2 linked regions of the Stratiformator vulcanicus genome follow. The protein of the gene in region 2 interacts with the protein of the main gene of each other region in a pairwise test. Links are inferred from orthologs where the notes say so. Each region holds a gene or a part of one and is shown on either strand. Other genes may lie near its edges. The genes, in order: rpe and eno.

The links.
Region 1: the proteins of eno (region 2) and rpe interact in binary tests that used the Escherichia coli proteins (3 or more experiments, as listed by UniProt). The link is inferred for Stratiformator vulcanicus from one-to-one orthologs.

What each region holds. Positions count from the first base shown.
Region 1 is NZ_CP036268.1:2,722,018-2,729,099, forward strand. Bases 2,499-5,377 are described here. They hold rpe (ribulose-phosphate 3-epimerase), read left to right. Parts: upstream 2,499-3,520; coding sequence 3,521-4,234; downstream 4,235-5,377. Other genes in these bases: gap (type I glyceraldehyde-3-phosphate dehydrogenase), read left to right, coding at 2,499-3,251; Pan189_RS10715 (histidine phosphatase family protein), read left to right, coding at 4,265-4,999; accD (acetyl-CoA carboxylase, carboxyltransferase subunit beta), read left to right, coding at 4,996-5,377. In the rest of the region: Pan189_RS10700 (hybrid sensor histidine kinase/response regulator), read right to left, coding at 1-1,846; more of gap, read left to right, coding at 2,232-2,498; more of accD, read left to right, coding at 5,378-5,874; Pan189_RS10725 (serine/threonine protein kinase), read left to right, coding at 5,902-6,798; Pan189_RS10730 (ATP-dependent helicase), read left to right, coding at 6,798-7,082. UniProt on the Escherichia coli protein: Catalyzes the reversible epimerization of D-ribulose 5-phosphate to D-xylulose 5-phosphate.
Region 2 is NZ_CP036268.1:881,289-888,453, forward strand. What follows is about bases 2,315-5,276. They hold eno (phosphopyruvate hydratase), read right to left. Parts: upstream 4,448-5,276; coding sequence 3,182-4,447; downstream 2,315-3,181. Other genes in these bases: Pan189_RS03230 (hypothetical protein), read right to left, coding at 2,384-3,001; Pan189_RS03240 (DUF444 family protein), read left to right, coding at 5,029-5,276. Also shown: Pan189_RS03215 (polysaccharide biosynthesis/export family protein), read left to right, coding at 1-575; Pan189_RS03220 (disk-shape morphogenesis protein volactin), read left to right, coding at 675-1,703; Pan189_RS03225 (hypothetical protein), read right to left, coding at 1,758-2,081; more of Pan189_RS03240, read left to right, coding at 5,277-6,138; Pan189_RS03245 (Uma2 family endonuclease), read left to right, coding at 6,203-6,787; Pan189_RS03250 (SpoVR family protein), read left to right, coding at 6,881-7,165. UniProt on the Escherichia coli protein: Catalyzes the reversible conversion of 2-phosphoglycerate (2-PG) into phosphoenolpyruvate (PEP). It is essential for the degradation of carbohydrates via glycolysis.

The sequences.
Region 1 (7,082 bases), 1.8 Mb from region 2 along the record:
GATCGAATAGCAGCAGCGTTGTTATGACGCCGGCTGTATCGGGATTTTCATCGGGCGTCGGTAACGGCTTTCCAACGGTACCGTCGAACGCACCGCTACTGGTCGCGATGCCGGCGACGTCGAGAATCATGATGACTCGACCGTCGCCGAGAATCGTCGTGCCCTGATAAAACGGAAGCTCACGCAACAACCGCCCTAACGGTTTGACCACAATCTCTTCGGTGTCGAAGACTTCGTCGACGGTCAGCCCGAACCTCATGTCATCAATTTGCGCGACGACAATATTGAGACACGTTTGGTCGTCGCTCGTTTCACGACTTTCAAGATCGAGCACCTCGCCGAGATGAACCAGCGGGAGCAAATGCTCCCGGAGCCTCAACACTTTTTTGCCGTTGATTTGCTCAATGCGACTGCTGTCTTCAGCGGAAACGCGAACGAGTTCGACGATTCCCAACTGCGGGATGGCGAAGCATTCGCCACCGCTCTCGACAATTAATGCGGAAATAATCGCTAACGTCAGCGGGATTTTGACGCGAATCGTCGTACCGACGCCGACGATCGAGTTGAGGTCGATTGTTCCGCCGATTTCTTCGATCGCAGTCCGCACGACGTCCATGCCGACACCACGGCCCGACACCGAGCTAATTTTCTCGGCGGTCGAAAACCCGGCGTGGAAGATAAATTGCAGAGCGTCCTGCTCACTCAGGCGTTCTGCATCGGGGAACGTGATCAAGCCGCGATCGACGGCCTTGCGTTTAATCTTTTCCGGATCGATGCCGCCACCGTCGTCGGCGATACTGATGATGACGTGCCCGCCCTCGTGATGAGCTTCGAGCCGAATCGTTCCGCATTCCTGTTTGCCGACGGCGCGGCGGGCCTCCCGCGTTTCGATGCCATGATCCGCCGAGTTGCGGATCATGTGCGTCAGCGGGTCTTTAATCGCATCAAGCACCGTTCGATCGAGTTCCGTCTCCGACCCGCTCATTTGAAGTCGAAGCGACTTCCCGGTGGTTTGCTCCAGATCGCGAATAAGTCGCGGCAGTCGGCTCCAAGCGTTCCCGATCGGCTGCATCCGGGTTTTCATCACCCCTTCCTGCAGGTCGGACGTGACGCGATTCAGATGTGTGATCGGCTTGCCAAACTGTGACTCTTCGTCGGCTCGAGCCAGTTGCAACAATTGATTGCGCGTGAGAACCAATTCACCGACGAGATCCATCAGACCATCGAGGACGTCGACATTCACCCGAATCGACAGATCGGCCGCAGTTCGCCGCCCAGTCTCGGTTGACGACGGATCGGCAGCCGCAGATTGGCTGTCCCACACCGAATCTGAAATCCTTTGGTCGGACGACAGAGAGCCATCGGCCTCGGAGGATTCCTCCAGATCGGCTTGCGAGGCCGCGCAGACGGAGTCGATCGGCGATTCGACGGTGACTTCATCGCCATCGGACTCTGATTCGAGATCGGTTCCCGTGGCCATTGCGTCAAGTTGGGCGAGTAGCCGAGTGTGATCGGTCTGCGGCTCGGAATTGGTCGCTTCGATGCCTTCAAGCAAAGCTTTGATGGCATCAACGGCTTTGAGCACGAGCGAGATCGTCTCACGCGTCACGGGTAATTCCCGCTCCCGCATTTTGCCGAGTACGTTCTCGGTCGAATGCGTGACGGTGCCGAGATTCACCAGCCCGATGAATCCGCAGGTGCCTTTGATCGTGTGAATTGTCCGGAAAATGCTGTCGAGAAGCTCAGCGTTGCCGGTCTCGTGTTCGAGTCGGACGATTTCCTGGTCGAGTCGGGCCAGATTTTCCCAACTTTCTGCCAGGAATTCCTGCAGCAATTCCTCGTCCATGATGCGACGACCTGATCCTGCCGGCTCTTGCCCGTGATCCGAGCAGTCCACCGAGCGTAAATTTGCCGAAATACTCGCGCAATGGATGCCGATGCCACCGGCGAGGAGATGACTCTGACGGTTACATCGACTTTGCGGGTGGCGCAACTTAAGCGTCAGTGACCGGTTTCTGATGTCATACTCAATGCTGTCAGAGGACGTCGGCCCGAAAAGCATCAGTAAATTCGGATTTGTGGATACGTGGTGACCTCACCCCCCGATTCTTGTTCCGCTCTCCGAACGCCATTAGACTCGCACTTGCCCCGGCGATTCTTCCGGGGCCTTGCGGTGCGGGGTTTGTTTCCCGTTACCGGTTTAGTCAGGTCAACGGGGACGGGAGATTCCAGTGGCGGTAAAAGTCGGCATCAACGGATTCGGGCGAATCGGTCGTATCACCTTTCGGGCCATGGCACTGCGTCCGGACGAATTTGAGATCGTTGGTATCAATGATTTGGGCGATCCGAAGTTATTGGGCATGTTGCTGAAGTACGACAGCGTGCAGGGACGATTCCCCGGCACCGTGTCGGTCGAAGGCGACACGCTGATCGTCAATGACGAGCCGATCAAAATTTATTCAGAGCGTAACCCCGCCGAACTCCCTTGGGGTGAGCTCGGATGCGACGTTGCTTTGGAATCAACCGGTATTTTCACGTCGCGGGCGACCGACGCCAAACCGGGCTACGATAGCCACCTCAAAGCGGGCGCCCGCAAGGTTGTGCTTTCCGCCCCGGCGAAAGATGAAGTCGATCTGACCGTCGTGGCTGGCGTGAATGACTCGGAGCTGACCGCAGATCACAAGTGCATCTCGAACGCGAGTTGCACAACCAACTGTCTGGCTCCGATGGTGAAGGTGCTCAACGAAAACTTCGGTTTGGAAGAAGGTCTGATGACCACCATCCACGCTTACACCAACGACCAGCAGGTGCTCGACCTGTTGCACAGCGACCCGCACCGGGCCCGGGCCGCGGCACTGAACATCATCCCGACGACAACCGGGGCGGCCAAAGCGGTCGGTAAGGTTTACCCGGCGGTGAAAGGCAAGCTGACCGGCCTGGCCCTTCGCGTGCCGGTACCGGCGGGAAGCATCACGGACCTTACCGCGACTTTGGGGAAAGACGTCTCTGTCGATGAGATTAACGCCGCCATGAAGTCGGCCGCTGAAGGGCCGCTCAAAGGCATCATGGAGTACACCGAGGACCCGATCGTCTCGAGCGACATCGTGGGCAATCCGCACAGCGTCATCTTCGACGGCGAATGGACGACCCGCATCGGATCGCGGATGGTCAAGGTCATGGGCTGGTACGACAACGAATTCGGCTACTCGAACCGAACCGCCGACCTGATCGCTAAACTCGCCTCGCTGTAGCGATTCGTGACGAACATGAACTGTGCCCCGCTTCGTCGCGATCAGCGATCGAGGCGGGGAAGTTCATTTTCGGCGAAGGCTGAGACGTTGGCTTGCGGTAATAATTGCGTGACGGGTCGTCGCGTTTGACGTCGGCTATTCGACATCGGCTAGACGAATGACGATCGATCGGTGACAATTGACCGATGGATCAGAATCGTATCGGTCCTGCAATACCTCTGTCGCACTTTGAAGGTCAAGCCGGGGATTCCCGAATCGATCCGAGCTGTATGGAACGCAACGAGACAATTCGCCGCTTGAAGCCCGGTCGCCCTGTCATGGGGCCGTCGATGCTGAAATGTGATTTCGGCAATCTTGCCGAAGAGATCAGTCGACTCGAAGATGCCGGCGCGGAGGTGCTGCATCTCGACGTGATGGACGGACATTTCGTCCCGAATCTGTCCTACGGCCCAATGGTGATCGAGCGGATTCGTGAGCGGACCGACCTGCCACTCGATGCCCACCTGATGATTTCCGAGCCGAGTCGCTGGTGGAAGGAATATGCGGATGCGGGTTGCGATGCGATCACTTTTCACATCGAAGCCGAACCCGATCCAACGGCCAACTTGGCCGCGATTCGCGATGCAGGACTTACGGCTGGCCTGGCAATCAATCCGCCCACTTCATTTGATCGAATAGAGCCGTTTGTCGACGCGGCGGATCTCGTTCTGGTAATGAGTGTGAATCCGGGATTCGGAGGCCAGAAATTCATGCCGCAGGTGCTGCCCAAAGTCAGCCGACTTCGTCAGATGGCTGGCGACCGCCTGATTATCTCGATCGACGGCGGAATCGGGACCGAGACAATCAGCAGCGCCGCTTCGGCGGGAGCAGAGCTTTTTGTGGCAGGCAGTTCGATCTTCGATGCAGATGATTACGGTGCGGCGATCAAGGCGTTGACGCATCAAGCCGACATCGCCGAAACAAGTGCAGCCGACGGTCAATGAGACCGATCTGCCGAGCATGAGACGGACCCCATGTGCCAACACTTAGTTTTAATTCGCCCTCCCGCGACTGACTTTGATGATCAGAATCGGATTCAGGGTCGTCTCGATCTTCCGCTGAGCGATCACGGATCAGCGTCTGTGATGGACTGCGTCGAAGCGCTGCGAGATGCGAACCTGAACATGATTCTGTGCGACCCCGGGGAACCCGCCTTCAGCACGGCCCAAGAGATTGGTGACGAACTTGACGTGCCGGTCAAGGCGAAGGAGGAGCTGCGTAATCTCGATCAGGGCTTATGGCAGGGATTGAAGCTCGAAGAGATTCGAAAGAAATACCCGAAGCTGATCCGCCAATGGCAGGAGTCTCCCGAAGCCGTCTGCCCGCCTCAGGGTGAACCCGTCGGAGACGCACTGGAGCGTGTGCGCAAGGTCCTCAAGCGGCCGCTGAAAAAGAGTGGTCGGATCGGCATCGTCGCCGCCGAGCCGCTCGCCTCGTTGATTGCCAGTGTGGCCTGCGGCACAGAGATCGAATTTCGCGGTCCTGTTTGCAGCAGTACCGGCTCGCCGGTTGAACCACTATTTTTGAATGGCCATTCGACGAAACGGCCTGCCGAGCCGGCGGTCGCTGTGGCGAGCCAAGCCGTCCTGACGTCGAACGGTGAACCGCACTCAGATGGCGGCGGCGGTCACGAAGAATCCCGATTCGACGGATCGACTGAGGGGCATCGATTAGCGGAAATGATGCCGGCGGAGGATGATGCGAAATGAGTAACGACGCAGCAGTTCCCAATGGTGCGAGTTCGGCGGCAACAGCGAGTGCGCCGAATCGTCAGAGCGACCGTCCGAAAAAACGCGGCGTCCCCGAAGGCCTGTGGGTCAAGTGTCCGGCCTGCGGGGCCACTGTTTTCCGCAAGCTGATTGACCGACAGTCGGGTCTGTGCCCTGAATGCGGACATCATTTTTACGTTTCCGCTGCCGAACGAATCCGTCAACTATTCGACGAAGACAGCTTCGAGGAATGGTTTACGGAATTGCGGCCACTCGATCCTCTCGAGTTCTCTGACAAGCGGCCTTATGCGGACCGGCTGGTCGAAGAGCAGGCGAAGACTGGTTTATCCGAGGCATGTGTCGCCGGGAAAGGTTATATGCGCGGCCGACCGGTTATCTTTGCCATGACCGACTCTGCTTTCATCATGGGGAGCATGGGTTCGGTCGTGGGCGAAAAGCTGACCCGTTCGATCGAGAAGGCGACGGAGTTGAGGCTGCCACTGGTCATCTTGAGCGGCTCCGGCGGTGGCGCAAGAATGCATGAGGGCATTCTGTCGCTAATGCAAATGGGCAAGGTGTCTGCGGCATTGGCGCGATTTCATGCGGCAGGTGGGTTATTCATTTCGATTTTGACTAACCCGACTATGGGCGGCGTTGCGGCGAGCTTTGCGTCGCTCGGAGACATTATTATCGCTGAGCCCAAAGCGCTCGTCGGTTTCGCGGGGCCTCGCGTGGTCCAGGCAACCGTGAAGGTTCAATTGCCACCCGGGTTTCAGACCAGCGAGTTTCTGCTCGAGCACGGATTTATCGATCGAATTGTCCCCCGGCCGGAACTTCGGACCGAGGTAGCGCGGCTGGTCGACTATTGCGGCTGACCGAAATCTCACTTCGACCTCCTTCCCATGTCTTTTCTAAAACGCCTGTTCGGAAAGAGACCAAAGCGGGTCAATATTAAGCGCCGATTCGATCTCATCGGGCCGATCGGGCAGGGGAGCATGTCGAAAGTCTGGAAAGCTTTCGACAACGAAGTTGGCCGACAGGCTGCCCTCAAAATCCTCGATCGCGAAAAGACGGATCGCTTCGAAGCTCGGTTTGAGCGGCGAGAAAAACCGAGCGAAGGCGAAATTGCGGTATCTCTGTCGCACCCTTTCGTCGTTCGCACTTACGAGCACGGGCTCACCAAGGATGGGGAGGCATTTCTCGCTATGGAATATCTCGAAGGAACGACGTTAGCCGCGCGGGTCGGTGCGGAATCTGAGCCCGATCCGGGCGAGCGCTGCCGATGGTTCATCGAACTCGGACGTGCAATCGAATATCTTCATTCCTGCCGGTACCTGCATCGCGATATCAGCCCTCGAAACTCTTTCATCACTGTCAACGGGCGCATCAAATTACTTGATTTCGGACTGACGATCCCTCTGCAGAAAGAGTTCTGTCGACCGGGTAATCGGACCGGAACTGCCAACTACATGGCTCCTGAACTGATTCGACGTCAACAAACCGACGAACGCGTCGATGTGTTTGCCTACTCGGTGACCTGTTTCGAATTGGCGACGGGGCAGCGTCCCTGGCAACCGGCGAAATCGCTTGATGCCATGATGCATCACATGAATACTCCGCCGAAGTCGATGGTCGAACTGGCGCCAAAGTTTGGAACTGAAGTCGCGGATGTGATCATGCAGGGCATGGCCACCGACCGCGATCGGCGATGGCCATCAATGACTCGCATGTTGACCGCGTTGGATCAGGCGCGTCCGAAAGAAAGTTCTCCGCCGACCGCGTGCGCCGGGTCGAAATGATGTCACGCGTCGATGTGATTTTATCCGGACTGAACGCAGCTCAGGCCGATGCGGTTCAGTATCTTGACGGACCGTTGCTGGTCTTGGCGGGGGCGGGAACCGGTAAGACCCGTGTGATCACGAGCCGAATGGCTGAAATGGTGCGGCGGGGCACATCCCCGGAACGCATTCTTTCGGTCACCTTCACGAACAAGGCGGCCAAGGAGATGCGGGAGCGAGCCGTCGCTTTGATGGGACGGTCGAAGTCGAAGCCGCTCGTCTCAACGTTTCACGCTTATTGCGTT
Region 2 (7,165 bases):
CAGTGGCTGCCGCTCCGATTATCGCCGCCGTGCCGGAGCCGGAGGAATCACTTCCGGAAACGACTTCGCATCAAGAGGATGACGCGAACGTGGTGATCGCCGAGGAAGCGAGCCTCGCCGTCGAAACAGAGGTCACCACAACGGAGTCGGAAGAGACCGAGTTCGATTCCGCGCCGATTCCTGTTCAAGAATCAATCGCGATTGAAGAACCGATTTCTTCTGAAACGACGGAAGAAGTCGCGGACGATCCGTTCATGACGGCGATCGCGTTGATGTGCCACGCCGAATCGATCGAAGAAGAGCCGGTCCTCTGGCCCAGCGAACTCCATATTCACGGTCGCTCGACCGGCTTGGCCCGGCTGCGAGTCGACGCGGCCGAGAACGTGCTCGACGCTCCGCATTTTCTGCGGACCGGCGACGGACGTCAGCAGCAACGTGAAGCCGCAGAGACCGCCGCCGCGGTCTCACCGTCCTATCGCGTCGATGCCGCCGCCGAGGTGGCCGCGTCGAACTCCGCCGAGGATTCGCTCACCCGCGCTCTGGCCCGGCAGTACTCAAAGACCCCATCCGAATAATGGCGGGATTGCCCGCGACAGGTCTCCAAGGATTTTCAAGCCGCGCACGTCGCCGCCGACCAATTCCAATTTTGTCAGCGTTACGAATTGAGGTAAGCCATGAATATCGGTCTTGATCTCGGAACGGATCGATTTCGCTCGTTGCGCGCCATCGATGGCCGATTGGTCGCGCGTGCGGTGCCGTCGCGATGCAGTATGGTCGACGATACACCCGCGGCCCGCCGCCTGTTGGAGCGGGCTTCGCTCCCCTATGCGGTTTGCCAAAGCGATCTGATCCTCTTGGGAGAAGCCGCCTTGGAATCGGCGGCGCTCGTCGGGAAACCGTCGATCGAACTGCTGCCGGGCGGGAATGTCCCCTCGAACGATCCCCCGGCTCGGCAGGTCATCGCGGCGCTGATCGAGAGCCTATTGCCGGCCCCGACGCTGAGCGGGACACGCCCGGTTTGCGGGTTGGTTCTTCCCCACAGCGGAACGGCTGACGGAGCCGACTTCCTGACGCATCTGGTCGAGTTGCGAGGATACGTCGCAGAGCAAATTCGCGCCGCCGACGCGGTCGCCCTGGCAACGCTCAGTCAGGAAATGCTGACCGGAGCCGTGCTGACGTTAGGGGCGAACTCCGCCGAATTCGCCGTCATTCATCACGGTCGCCGTGCCGCTCACATTCTAATCGATGTCGGGACCGCCGATATCGATCGGGCGATCGCCGAAGCCGATGACCTGCACATCTACGACACCGCCGGAGTTCGCTTTCGTGACGACGCGAGCGTCGGTCGCTCCAGGGAAAATCTGAGTGGCAGCCTGCTCAATCCTGGCGATGCCCGGGCGAAGCAGATCGAAGCCGCCTACACGCGATGGCTCGACTCGATCATCCTGCAGGCGACTGAGCTAACCGGGAAGACGGTTATGGCCGGCGTGCCGGGGAAACTGCCCCTCGTCTGTGCCGGCGGTCCGACGCAGATTCGCGGGTTCGTTCCGTTTCTCGAATCGCGATTGCGTTCGGCCGACTTACCCTTTGACGTGTCGGAAATCCGCGTCGCGGACGCCGCTTACACGGCCGCCCGCGGAGCATTGGCACATGCGGAACTCACGCGGGCCGAAGCCCAACGCCCGACGGCAAAGGTGGCGTGAACGCGAACGGAGCCTGACCGCGAAGATAATTTCGCGGTCAACTTCCAACTCGGCTCAATCGCTTTCGACGAGGCTCCATTCGGGCAGGTCGGCCGTCTCGTTCGATCGCACTCGCGAACGGGCGAACTTCGGCCCGGCCAGCGTTTCATGAGCCGCGTGAACCTCGTGCGAGGTTCCCGGTGCCAGCGGAACGAACGATGAACGGCTCGGCTTCGCCATTTCGGCATCGCGCCGGGACATTTCGTCGAGCACGATCGGATGCCAGCCCGCGTTCCGTTCTTCGCCGGTGACGTAATTCTCGCGAGCCCATCGCCGCAATCGAAGTTCTCGGATCGGATCGAGCGGACGCCGATCGGCAATTCCAGTTTTTGTCGACATACGATTCCCTTTTCTACTGGTGAAGCTCCGCGAGCGGTGCGCCCGTCGTGCCGCACATGGCGAGTCCGTTATTCTCCCATCGGAAAAGTCAAGGGTGAGCGAAAGCAGAACGATCAGGCGGCTGACGCGTTCCCGGCAATCGGTGCCGGTCGCACCGGATCTGCCGCGTGTTGCCGATAATCGCTGGCGTCCGAAGAATCCGTCTGAGCCGAAGAGCCGATACGAAGCGGTTCGATCCGAGCTATGAGCGCGCGTTGGAGAATCGCATCACCGCTGCATCGCCGCCCTGCCCCGCCAACCGGTTAACGATGCGGGCCGGAGCGTCGATAGCGCCGCAGTCCGCGACGGGTCCACGCGGCGAGGTTCGACGTGGCGGCTTTGACTTCGCCCTCGCTGCGATCGCTGCTGAGGATCAGTCCGAAGACCATCAGCGACGCGGCAATCACGACGGCTGTGCAGCGAATCACGCTTGATTCCGCGATCGGACGCAACAGCATCGCCGCGGTTGATCCGCGGACGACCGAGGTCACCGGCTCATCCATCGGCGAGAACGACGGTTGCGACTTGAGGCGGAGCGACGGGTCGACCGGAATGACCTCTTCACCCTGACGCCCGGCTGCGAACTCGATCCTCGCGATTTGTTCGGCGAAGCCGGGATCATTTCGCAGAGTTCCGGCGATCGACTCGAGACGTTCGACCTGTCGGGCCAACTCGACCAGTTTGAGATGATCGGAGCGGTACGCGGTCGTCAACTCGTCGAGCCGAACGGCCTTTGGTGCCAGATGCACAATCGCCAGCAAGGCTGCGGCAATCGACATGGTGGCCAGCGCGATGCCGTCGATACGAGTCAACGGAAAACGGCGGTGGCGTCGACCCGGGGGAAAAGAAGGGCCATCCATGGCCGACGAGTCACCATCCATGTGACCGACTCAAGGAGCAGTTGTCAGAATTTGTTGTCAGATACGGTTGTCGAAATTAGAGCTGCATTAACAGTTTGGTATGGGGCAGCCGACTCGACGCGGGATGGGTTCTAGCAAGTCAAAAGCGGGTCGGCCATCCCGGTCCATCGGGATGTCGCGCGACCCAGGTCAACGCCTCGGTCAGGCAATCGTGCCGCCGTAATTGGCGTCGGCCCCGAGCAACTCTTCGATTCGCAGAAGTTGGTTGTACTTCGCGATTCGATCGGTCCGGCTCGCCGAGCCGGTCTTGATTTGTCCGGTATTGAGCGCCACGGCAAGATCGGCGATCGTGGTGTCTTCGGTCTCGCCAGAGCGGTGGCTCATGACGGCGGTGTAGCCGTTGCGATAGGCCGTCTGCACGGCTTCGATCGTTTCCGACAGCGTGCCGATCTGATTGACTTTGACCAAAATGCTGTTGGCGACTTCGTCTTCGATGCCTTTTTCCAAGCGTTTCACATTCGTGACGAACAGGTCGTCGCCGACCAGTTGGACTTCGTCGCCGACGGCATCGGTGAGCTTCTTCCAAGTCTCCCAGTCATCTTCCGCACAGGCATCTTCGATCGAGCAGATCGGGTATTTCTCAACCCAGCCTTTGAGCAGGTCAACGACTTCGTCTCCGCCGTAGCTTTTGCCTTCGATCGTGTATTTGCCGTCCGAGTAGTACTCGGTCGCGGCGCAATCGAGGGCGATCTTGATCTGTTCGCCGGGCGTGTAGCCGGCGTTTTCGATCGCCTTGAGAATCACGCCGATCGCTTCTTCGCTGTTGGGCAGATCGGGAGCGAACCCGCCTTCGTCACCGACGGCGGTACTCATCCCCTTGTCAGACAGCACCTTTTTGAGGTGGTGGAAGGTTTCGACGCCGGCCCGCAGGGCCTCGCTGAAATTGTCGAACCCGAGGGGCATCACCATGAATTCCTGCATGTCGATGCCGTTCGACGCGTGCTCCCCGCCGTTGATGATATTCATCATGGGAGCCGGCATCGTGTTGGCGCCGACGCCGCCGAGGTACTTGAACAGCGGCAGGAAACTCGACTTCGCGGCCGCATGGGCTGACGCCAGCGAGCAGGCGAGAATCGAGTTCGCCCCGAGTCGGCTCTTGTTCTCAGTGCCGTCGAGTTCGAGCATCACGCGATCGATTTGCATCTGATCGGTCGCATCGAGATCGACAAGCGCCTCGGCAATTTCTTCGTTGACGTTCTTGACCGCCTGGGAAACGCCTTTTCCCATGAAGCGGCTCTTGTCGCCGTCTCGCAATTCGTGGGCTTCGTGGGCACCGGTGCTGGCGCCGCTCGGGACGGCGGCCCGTCCGACCATGCCATCTTCGAGCACAACGTCGACCTCAACGGTCGGGTTTCCGCGGCTGTCGAGAATCTGTCTGCCATGGACCGAAGCGATCGCCATGCTCATTCCGCAAGCCTTTCACGATAAGCGCTCATCGTCCGATTTTGTCGAACCACGAGTATCGATGCGAATAGAAATAATCAGGCATTATTGAAGTGTCGCGTTCAACTGCCCTGCGGACGTTGCACGGCAGAAATCGTCGGGGTGAGCGACTCCGAAGATCGACACGTTCAGTCCCGACAGATCATCGGGACGGCGAGTTGTTGTATCAATCTCCCGGTGGAGTCTCCATCGACTTCGGGAAAGATTTTTGAAGCAATTGTGAATCCAATTCGGGCAGTTCGACTCATCGCTCGGCGCTGCAAGAGTTAGCGACATCGCAGAAAAATTTTCTTGACCCGCTGAGCTTGTGCAGAAAGTGTCGGCAAGCCGCTGCAGCGATTGATCTTCGACAGTTGTGGCAATTGCGATACGTTGGGAAATGGTTTCGCTCAAACCGCCGGTCGCCGCCGTCTCTGCTTCCCCACGGGGGGTGCGTATAATGTAGACTGGGAGTACTTTGCGACGGATCGCGACGATTCGTAGGACTCGAATACGACACGAACACAGGCGGCTCGAAGCATCGGCTTTGGGCCGAATGACCCATCATGAGCCGGGCCATAGATCAGGACATGCAGCGGTTCAAGGACATCGTCCGGGGCCGCATTCGCAAGGACCTGCGTCGCTACATAACCCATGGGGAACTCTACGGACGCAAGGGCCGTGAGACCGTGAGTATCCCCGTACCGAATGTCGAGACGCCACGGTTCCGTCACGGCAACAAAGGCTCCGGTGGCGTCGGACAGGGGGAAGGCGAAGACGGAACCCCGATCGGTCGCGGCGGCGATCAGGACGGCGACGGCACCGGCCAAGCCGGCAGCGAACCGGGCGGCCACGTGCGCGAGGTTGAGGTGACGCTGGACGAATTGGCCGAGATGCTCGCCGCCGAACTCGCGCTGCCCAACATCGAGCCCAAGGGCAAAGACAGCATCAAGAGCCGTAAGGACAAGTACTCAAGTATCCGCCGCACCGGCCCCGATTCCCTGCGTCACGTGAAACGAACCTACAAGCGAGCGCTCAAGCGGCAGATTGCGGCGGGCGAATTCAATCCGAAGGAGCCGCGGATCATCCCCGTCAGAGGCGACGAAGAATACCGCTCATGGAAACCGGTGCTGGAGCCGCAGGCCAACGCCGCGATCATCTACATGATGGATGTGTCCGGCTCGATGACCGATGAGCAGAAGGAGATCGTGCGGATCGAATCTTTCTGGATCGATACCTGGCTCAAAAAGCAGTACGACGGCGTCGAACGTCGCTACATCGTCCACGATGCCGTCGCCCATGAGGTCGATGAAGACACGTTCTACCGCACGCGCGAATCAGGCGGCACGCGCATCAGCAGTGCCTACAAGGCCTGTAGCATAATCATCGACCGCGACTTCCCGCCGGCCGACTGGAACATCTACTGCTTTCAGTTTTCCGATGGCGATAACTGGGGCGAAGACAACGAAGGCTGCCTGAAAGTACTGACCGACTCGATCCTGCCCCATTGCAACCTGTTCTGCTACGGGCAAGTCGAAAGCCCCTACGGCTCCGGCGACTACATCCGCGAACTCCGGCGCATTAAAGACGAATACGAGCAGATGATCCTATCGGAAATCGACGACAAGGATGCGATCTTCGATTCAATTAAGACGTTTCTGGGAACGGGGCGGTGAGGCGAGCCGGAAGCGTCAGCGCCCGGAGTTGGCTTCAACACGATTCAAACGAAATGAGCCCTTGATGAGCACCGCCATCCAACAGCGATTGACTCCCGAAGACCTGCTCGACATGCAGGACGGGGACCAATACGAACTTGTCGACGGACAACTGGTGGAGCCTGCGATGAGCACCGAGTCGGGTTGGTTAGCTAGCTGGATCGCGTTCGTGTTGACCGGCCATGTCGCCGAAAATGGCCACGCATGGGTCTGCTCAGAGACGGTTCAATATCGCTGCTTCCCCGACGACCCGAATCGTGTACGCAAGCCGGATGTCTCGGTACTGCTGAAATCAACTCGCCCGCAACGACCCGATCGCGAAGGCTTCTGCCTCGAACGCCCCGACATTGCGGTCGAAATTATCTCGCCAAGCGATGCGCTACTCGCGATTAAAGAGAAGCTGGCCGATTATCGTGCGGCGAAGATTCCCCTCATTTGGCTCGTGCATCCGGATGATCTGACGATATGGGTATACCGCGATGCCGCGAAGGAGCCGCAATATCTGGAGATCGACGACCAAGTCGATGGCGGCTCTGTCCTGCCCAACTTTCAAAAGAAGGTCGCGGAACTGTTTCCCCCCGAACTGGTCCAGGAGTTCCGACTAAAGTGAATCCGATTGGCTTTAAGCTAAATTTCTCACGCCCGGGTCGCGGTTCATCCAACTGTTAGCTCTTGACCCTCAACTCTCGACCCTCGACTCGAAATGCCCATCTCCACCCAACGCGAACTCCCCGCCGAAATCCGCTCCTTACAGGATCGGATCGAGGACAAGGCTCGGGAATACGGGCTTGATTTCTTCGAGACCATTTTTGAGATGGTCGACTACGAAGAGATGTCGATGCTCGCCGCCTACGGCGGCTTTCCGATCCGCTATCCGCACTGGAAGTTCGGCGCCGAATACGACGAAATGATGAAGTCGTACTCTTACGGCCTCTCGAAGATTTACGAGATGGTCATTAATACCGACCCGAGCTATGCCTATCTCTTG